DNA from 2 places in the Comamonas sp. F1-6 genome. Region 1 is predicted to be linked to the other one. Evidence: riboswitches for the same ligand, from Rfam matches in the RefSeq annotation. Region 1 holds a riboswitch; the other holds the start of a gene.
The links. A riboswitch is a leader RNA that binds a small molecule or an ion and turns the genes downstream of it on or off. The one in region 1 is predicted to bind glycine.
Positions count from the first base shown of each region.

Region 2: linked by a shared signal. The riboswitch ahead of AAIL66_RS23705 (trimeric intracellular cation channel family protein) and the one ahead of gcvT (glycine cleavage system aminomethyltransferase GcvT) in region 1 are both predicted to bind glycine.

Region 1 covers NZ_JBCPWN010000003.1:168,801-172,200, reverse strand. The annotation lists gene AAIL66_RS04640 (MFS transporter) at 1-103, opposite strand, end outside; partial or broken gene AAIL66_RS04635 (2,4'-dihydroxyacetophenone dioxygenase family protein) at 193-726, opposite strand; gene AAIL66_RS04630 (energy transducer TonB) at 919-1,452, shown strand; glycine riboswitch at 1,541-1,650, shown strand; glycine riboswitch at 1,670-1,795, shown strand; gene gcvT (glycine cleavage system aminomethyltransferase GcvT) at 1,860-2,996, shown strand; gene gcvH (glycine cleavage system protein GcvH) at 3,119-3,400, shown strand, end outside.
Region 2 covers NZ_JBCPWN010000041.1:12,842-16,241, forward strand. The annotation lists gene mnmC (FAD-dependent 5-carboxymethylaminomethyl-2-thiouridine(34) oxidoreductase MnmC) at 1-868, opposite strand, end outside; gene AAIL66_RS23705 (trimeric intracellular cation channel family protein) at 1,032-1,697, opposite strand; glycine riboswitch at 1,750-1,868, opposite strand; glycine riboswitch at 1,882-1,974, opposite strand; partial or broken gene AAIL66_RS23710 (IS5 family transposase) at 2,203-3,058, opposite strand; partial or broken gene AAIL66_RS23715 (transposase) at 3,079-3,243, opposite strand.

The DNA of each region.
Region 1 (3,400 bases):
GCCGGTCAAAAAAAACAATCCCGAAAGTAAAAAACAGAATGAGCAGCAGCTTGTTTTCATAGCTCAACCACCCGATTTTTAGGTTTTCATCTTGATTTTTCATGCCTCTCTCCATTCCGTATTTGGCGGGCTATTTCATTCTTCAGGAAATCCCGCCTTTCATTGATGGATTTTCAATCCAGCTTCGGATAACTACCGAAACAGCGTGTCCACATAATCTGCACCTATGCCGATTTTTTCATAATGCTTTCGGCATAGTTCTATGTAGCTGTGAACATCGAAATATCCGTCAGGCTTTCCGTCATCATCGAGCCAGATCAGCGGTCCCTTGACGATAAAGAACGCACGCATGGGCTGCTCATGTTCATAGGCCACCAGGGTATGGCCTTCTCCGGGGGTCTCGTAGACGAAATCACCGGCACGGGCTGTCCAGTCATGTTACAGATAGCCCCACTTCCCCGAAATCGTGTAGGCAAACACTTCGTGCGGATGGTAATGGCGGTTCACCAAACCGGCCTCCTTCGCCATCAGAATATCGCACCATTTGTTTTGTGATGGAGAAATCCAGAGGGGACGGGAGGAAACGGTTTCAGAGAATGGAACATAATAACGCTCATCCTCCGTTGGAGCGTTCTGAATATAAACCTCTGGCTGCGCATCGGGCTGAAAACATTCAGAAATCGGCTTCAGATATTTCCAGAATTCATTCGTGGCTTTTTCGGGCATTTTCTCTCCTTGAATAAACATTTTTTGACGAACGTCATAATCCTATCCATGGGGAAAATTCTGTTTAGTCCCTGCCGGACATGATGTTTGCCCCTGCAGGACAAGCTCTGGAGCAAGGCAGCCCGGCCCTGGCTGAACGACCGACTCCACCAGGTCTGCCGAAATCGACTGGGGATGACCGAGAATGCCGCCATGGATACTTCACGCCACTCACGCTGTCTTGCTGCATACGCGGCCGTCTTGGGAGCTCTGCTGCTCAGTGCCTGCGCTGGCAACCCAGCCATGGCGCCTAAGGTGGCCGACATCACTCCCCAGCCCCAGGCTGACTCCGCCTCGGCTTCCGGAGGCCAAACCGTAAATTGGCCTGCCTGGATCAATGCAGACTGCACACCCCCCGCCCAGCTCGATCGGCAACCGCAGCCACGCCGCCACACCACGCCTTTCATCAGCGCCCACTGGTTTCCGAACGGGCTGGAGACCACGGTGGTCTTCCGCCTGGAAGTCACGGCTCAGGGCGAACTCGGCCGTGTGGCCTACCAGCCTGCCGATGCCGATCCCCGCATCGTGAAGTCCATACTGCGCTCGCTCGAACGCTGGAAGTTCAAGCCCGGCATGCGCCAGGGCCAGCCCGTGACGTCCTGCTTCGAGCAGCCCTACCAACTGGTGTTTCCGCGCCAGGAGATCGATGTTCCTCGAACACCCGCCATGAACACAGAACCGCAGTGAGACCACAAGCTCAATTCCAGCGATCTGTGCTCGAAAACCCCAAAATCCGTCCGATTCGGTGGTGCAAGCCCCTTGCCCACCGCTAGAATCGCCAACGTCAGGAGAGAGTGCCTGCAGCTTGAAGCTGCCTCGCACCGCCGAAGGCGCAGACCCCAACCCGGTGTCAAAACGCTCAGGCAAAAGGACTGACAAGCGCTGCAAGGTGTGCAAACCTGCAGCGTCCCTAGCTGGAGAGAGATGCAGGCCGTCATTTCGTATGTGCGCCAGCATCCACCGAAGGAGCAAACTGCCCGATGCAATGCGTGCAGTGAATCTCTCAGGTAAAGCGGACAGCAGGGCAAGCCCGCCACGCATGGCCCTGTCATGCATGGCCACTCATTTTGGTTTGACCACCGGAGCGCTTGCCTGTGACTGCTGCTGACACCTCTTCCGATCTGCGTTCCACACCGCTGTTTGCACTGCACCAGAAACTGGGTGCCCGCATGGTGCCGTTTGCCGGCTACGCCATGCCCGTGCAATACCCTCAAGGCCTAATGGCCGAGCATCTGCACACGCGCAAGGCCGCCGGCCTGTTCGATGTCTCGCACATGGGCCAGTTGCTGTTGCGCGGCCCCGATGCCGCCGCCGCGCTCGAATCGCTGATGCCCGTCGATGTCATGGCCCTGGGCCTGCACAAGCAGCGCTACGGTCTGCTGCTCGATGAACAAGGCGGAATTCTCGACGACCTGATGTTCGTCAACCGCGGCGATGATCTGTTCCTCATCGTCAACGGTGCCTGCAAAGAGGCCGATATCGCTCATATCCAGAACCGCATCGGTAGCCGCTGCGAGGTCGTCCCACTGCCCGATCGCGCCCTGCTGGCCCTGCAAGGCCCGCAAGCCGTCACTGCCCTCTCGCGTCTGATTCCCGGTGTGACGCAACTGGTCTTCATGACCGGCAACCACTTCGACTGGCAAGGCCATGCGCTCCACATCACGCGCAGCGGCTATACGGGCGAGGACGGCTTTGAAATCTCCCTGCCCGGCGAAGCTGCCGAAGCCTTTGCCGAAGCTCTGCTGGCACAGCCCGAGGTAGCCCCCATCGGTCTGGGCGCGCGCAACTCGCTGCGCCTAGAAGCCGGACTTTGCCTGTACGGCAACGACATAGACACCAGCACCACCCCGGTGGAAGCTGCGCTGAACTGGGCCATGCAGAAGGTGCGCCGCACCGGCGGCGAGCGCGAAGGCGGCTTTCCCGGTGCGGCCATCGTGCTGGAGCAATTGCAGAACCCTCAGTCGCTGCGCCGCAAGCGCGTGGGCTTGATCGCGCTGGAACGCATTCCCGTGCGCGAGCCCGCCGTGCTGGAAAACATGGACGGACAGCATATCGGCCACATCACCAGCGGCCTGCTCAGCCCCACGCTCAACCAGCCTGTGGCGCTGGCCTATGTCGAGCCCGACTACGCCGCCATCGATACGGAAATCTTCGCCATGGTGCGCGGCAAGCCCGTGCCCATGAAGGTGGTCGCCACGCCCTTCGTCCCCACCCGCTACTACCGCGGCTAGGTCTGCCGCCGCGCATGAGACGGGCCAGTTTGCCAAACAGCTGCCAGAACACCGCTAAAGTGCGAGCTGGACCTTTCTCAAACAACACCCGATTCCCCTGAATCCCCCATCTGGAGCTTTCCATGAGCATCAAGTATTCCAAAGAACACGAATGGATCAACGCCGCTGACACCAATGCCGCCATCGTCGGCATCACCGTACACGCACAGGATGCGCTGGGCGATGTGGTGTTTGTGGACCTGCCTGCCGTGGGCTCCAGCTTCAAGGCCGGCGATGTGGCTGGCGTGGTCGAGTCCGTCAAGGCCGCTGCCGATGTCTACATGCCCGTGACCGGCGAGATCGTCGAAGTCAACGAAGCCCTGCGCGATGACCCGTCGCTCGCCAACAGCGACCCGCTGGCCGCT
Region 2 (3,400 bases), on a different contig from region 1:
GCGGGCAAAACAAGCCGGCTGGCAGGCCTGATGCTCCTGCCGCAGGCTCGGCCGCCGCATCCAGCACCGTCACTTCCCAGCCGCGTCTTGCTAGGCTGGCGGCAGCGGCGGCACCAGCCAGGCCTGCACCCAGCACCAGGCAGCGGCCGGCCTGGCCCACGGGCGCAGGCAGGCCGTCAGGGCGATGGCGCGGCTCCCAGGCCGGGTTGTAGGCTGCATGCAGGTTATGGCGCTTGGGCGGCACGCCAACGCGCTTCTTGACGTCAAAACCCTGAGCCTTGAGCGCTTGGCGCACATGGCCGGCCACGCACCAAGTGGCAAGCTGCGTGCCACGGCGGCAATGGCGGGCGATGTTCTTCATGGCATCTTCATCCCACATCTCGGGGTTGAGCTGGGGAGAGAAGCCATCCAGATATACGCTGTCAGCCGTCATCTGCTGCTTGCGCAGCATGGTCCTGGCATCGCCTATATGGAGCGTCAGCAGCACCTGGCCGTCATCAAAGGAAAGGCGATGCACGCCGGGCAGCAGTCCCCACCATTGCTCGGCCAGTTGTTCGCCAAGCGGGCGCAGTTCCCCATCGGTCGGTAAAAACGCGAGCAGATCCTCGCGCGAGACAGGGTAGGCCTCCACCGAGACAAAATGCAGAATGCGCGGGCGTCTGAGGTCGGCTTTCCATGCCGCCCAGGTGACCAGGAAATTCAGGCCGAAGCCAAAGCCGGTTTCCAGAATGCGCCACTGCGCTGCATCGGCCCAGGCAGCTGGAAGATCGCAGCCACCGAGAAAAACCTGGCGGGCCTGGTCAAGGCCGCCCAGCTCGCTGTGATAGCGATCACCAAATCGGGTGTTGTAGGGGGTGCCATCCGGCATCCATGTGATCGGTTCAGACATGGAAAGTGAAACTACATGGGTAATGCATGGCGCAGTCTAGGTTAGAGCAGCCAAGCAAGGGCCGCCCCGCAGCGATGGCTGCGTCTCCCTCCTGCGTAGCAAGAGAGGGGGACGGCGCGCAGCGCCACAGGGGGAGTCTCTATCACTCCCAGCGCTGCTGGTACGAAAAAACCGGCAGGCGCCATTTGAAACGAATGGCGGCCAGACGGAAGGCCAGACCGCCGGCAAAACACACGATGGTGCTGATATTGGGGCTGACATCCAGATAGCGCAGGCCCAGGAACATCAGGCATACCGACAGCGACACGCTGGCATACAGCTCGCGGCGGAACACCACGGGGACCTGGTTGCAGAGCACATCGCGCAAGATGCCGCCGCTGATGCCGGTAATCATGCCGGCCATGATGATGACGATGGTGGGGTAGCCCAGCTCCAGCGCGGTATTGCAGCCGATCAGCGAAAAGGCGATCAGTCCCATGGCGTCCAGCAGCAAAAACACCTGCTTGAGCCTGTGCATATGGCGTGCAATCACGGTGGTCAGCAGACCGAAGCTGATGACCAGATACACATATTCAGGGTGCTGGGTCCAGCCGATGGGGTAGTGGCCCAGCACCATGTCGCGGATGGTGCCGCCTCCCAGGGCAGTGACAAAGGCGATGACGACGACGCCGAAGATATCCATATTGCGCCGGCCTGCGGCGAGTGCGCCGGACATGGCTTCGGCGGTAATGGCCACCAGATAGATGACCAGCATGACGGTGAAGTTGGAGGCCTGGAACGAGTCCAGCAAAGAGACGGAAGGAAGCATGAAGGCACTTGAAAATAGACCAGCCACTCACATCGGCGGGAGTGTCCGGCTTGCCTCTCCCGCTGTCCTTTTACCTGAGAGTTGCGCATGAGCACCTTCGCGGTGGACATGCTTGCCCCTTCGGTGAGCCCTGCAGCTTGTGGTTGCGGGCTGCTCTCCAGTTGGCGATATCCGGGTCCTGTCAGACCCACCTGCGGTACTTATTGCCTGAGCGATTATGGGAGTTTGCGCCTTCGGCGGGAACCCTCGAAAGGCTCCGCTCTCCCGCGGGATGGGCGCGATTCTAGCTAGTTTCAGCGACTTTATTCGGGTTAATACCTGTATTGGTGTGTTTCTGCGGCTGCCAGCTCGGGGTGCGGAAGGGCGGTCTGAATCCGCCATGGCTCGCGCAAGCCCGCGTTTTCGTCTGTGAAGCCGCCCGCCATAAAAACTCATACGCGCGACAGCGAGAGGGCGTTGTTGCATATATCACCCCCATGGCCAGATTTCCCAACCCCAGGTGTGGCTAGGCCACAGCCACCGTCTGCGGGCAGACCGGTTCAGTAGACCGATTGAGGATGGCGGCTCGAATGTGCAGTTCGTTAACTTGGCGCTCGAACGTGCGTGACATTACTCGTTCACCCAGGCGTTTGATGCAGTTCATCTTGGTCTCTACCGGGCTGCGCCGGTGGTAACCGCTCCAGCGTTTCCAGATACTTCACCCCAACCGTCTGCATGCGGCGATAGCTGCGTTGCGGTGCGCAAAGCCATCGCCTTTGCGCACCTTGGCATTCTTTCTTGGGGGAATGATGGGCGTGGCATTGCGCTGAATGACCGCCGCATGCACGTACTGCGTGTCATAAGCCCCATCGCCTGTCACTGTCAGCAGCGGCTCCTCGGCAGGAACTTGCTCCGCAACTGCGGCAACACTGCAGCGTTTGCGCATCAATACCGATGTGCAGCTTGCGCCATTGGCGGCGATGCTTTTTGCACTTCCACTCGCCTTCGCCAAGGAACTTGATGCCTGTGGAGTCAACCAGTCGGTGCAGGCCGGCTGCGCTAGAGCGGTATGCCACTTGCACATCCAGACGGCGTTGGCGGCGACACAATGTACTGAAGTCGGGAATTGGCCACAGCAATCCAGACAGCGCCAGTAGTGACGGAACAAAGCCTGTGGTCTGCCGCAAGACTAATCCAAAGAGGTTCTTGATGGTCAGGCAGAACTGAATCGCTGCATCCGAGAACTGCGGGCTGTGCCCGCGTTTGCCGCTGTCAGCGGCAAGCCAAGACATGGTCTTGTCCAGCCAGATGGTCAAGGAGCCGCGAGCCTTGAGTGCTGCGTTGTACTGCTTCCAGTTGGTGGTGTGAGCGGCAGCACTCATTAGGGCGTTGGTGTCGGAGGCCCTTCATGCTCAAGCTTTCGCGAGGTAAAGAGCAAGCTTGCCGATACACCTTCTTGGTGAGCCACGAGTGACACGCTCATCCCAGGCTCATAGGTTTGACGAACCAGGTCCGCTTTCTCGGTGGCAGACCTACGCCTGCGGCGCTGTTCCCAGGGTCTTGGTATGCCTACGCCCCATGTTTATGTGAAAGACAAGCAATGGACCATGCCCGGGGATTCATTAGGCTGTCCCACTATCTCTCGTCAGATCTTCTGCGTTGGCGAGAAAAGTCATCATTAAAACGCATAGCTTGCCGCAATGTGTGCATTGGCGTTGACAGAC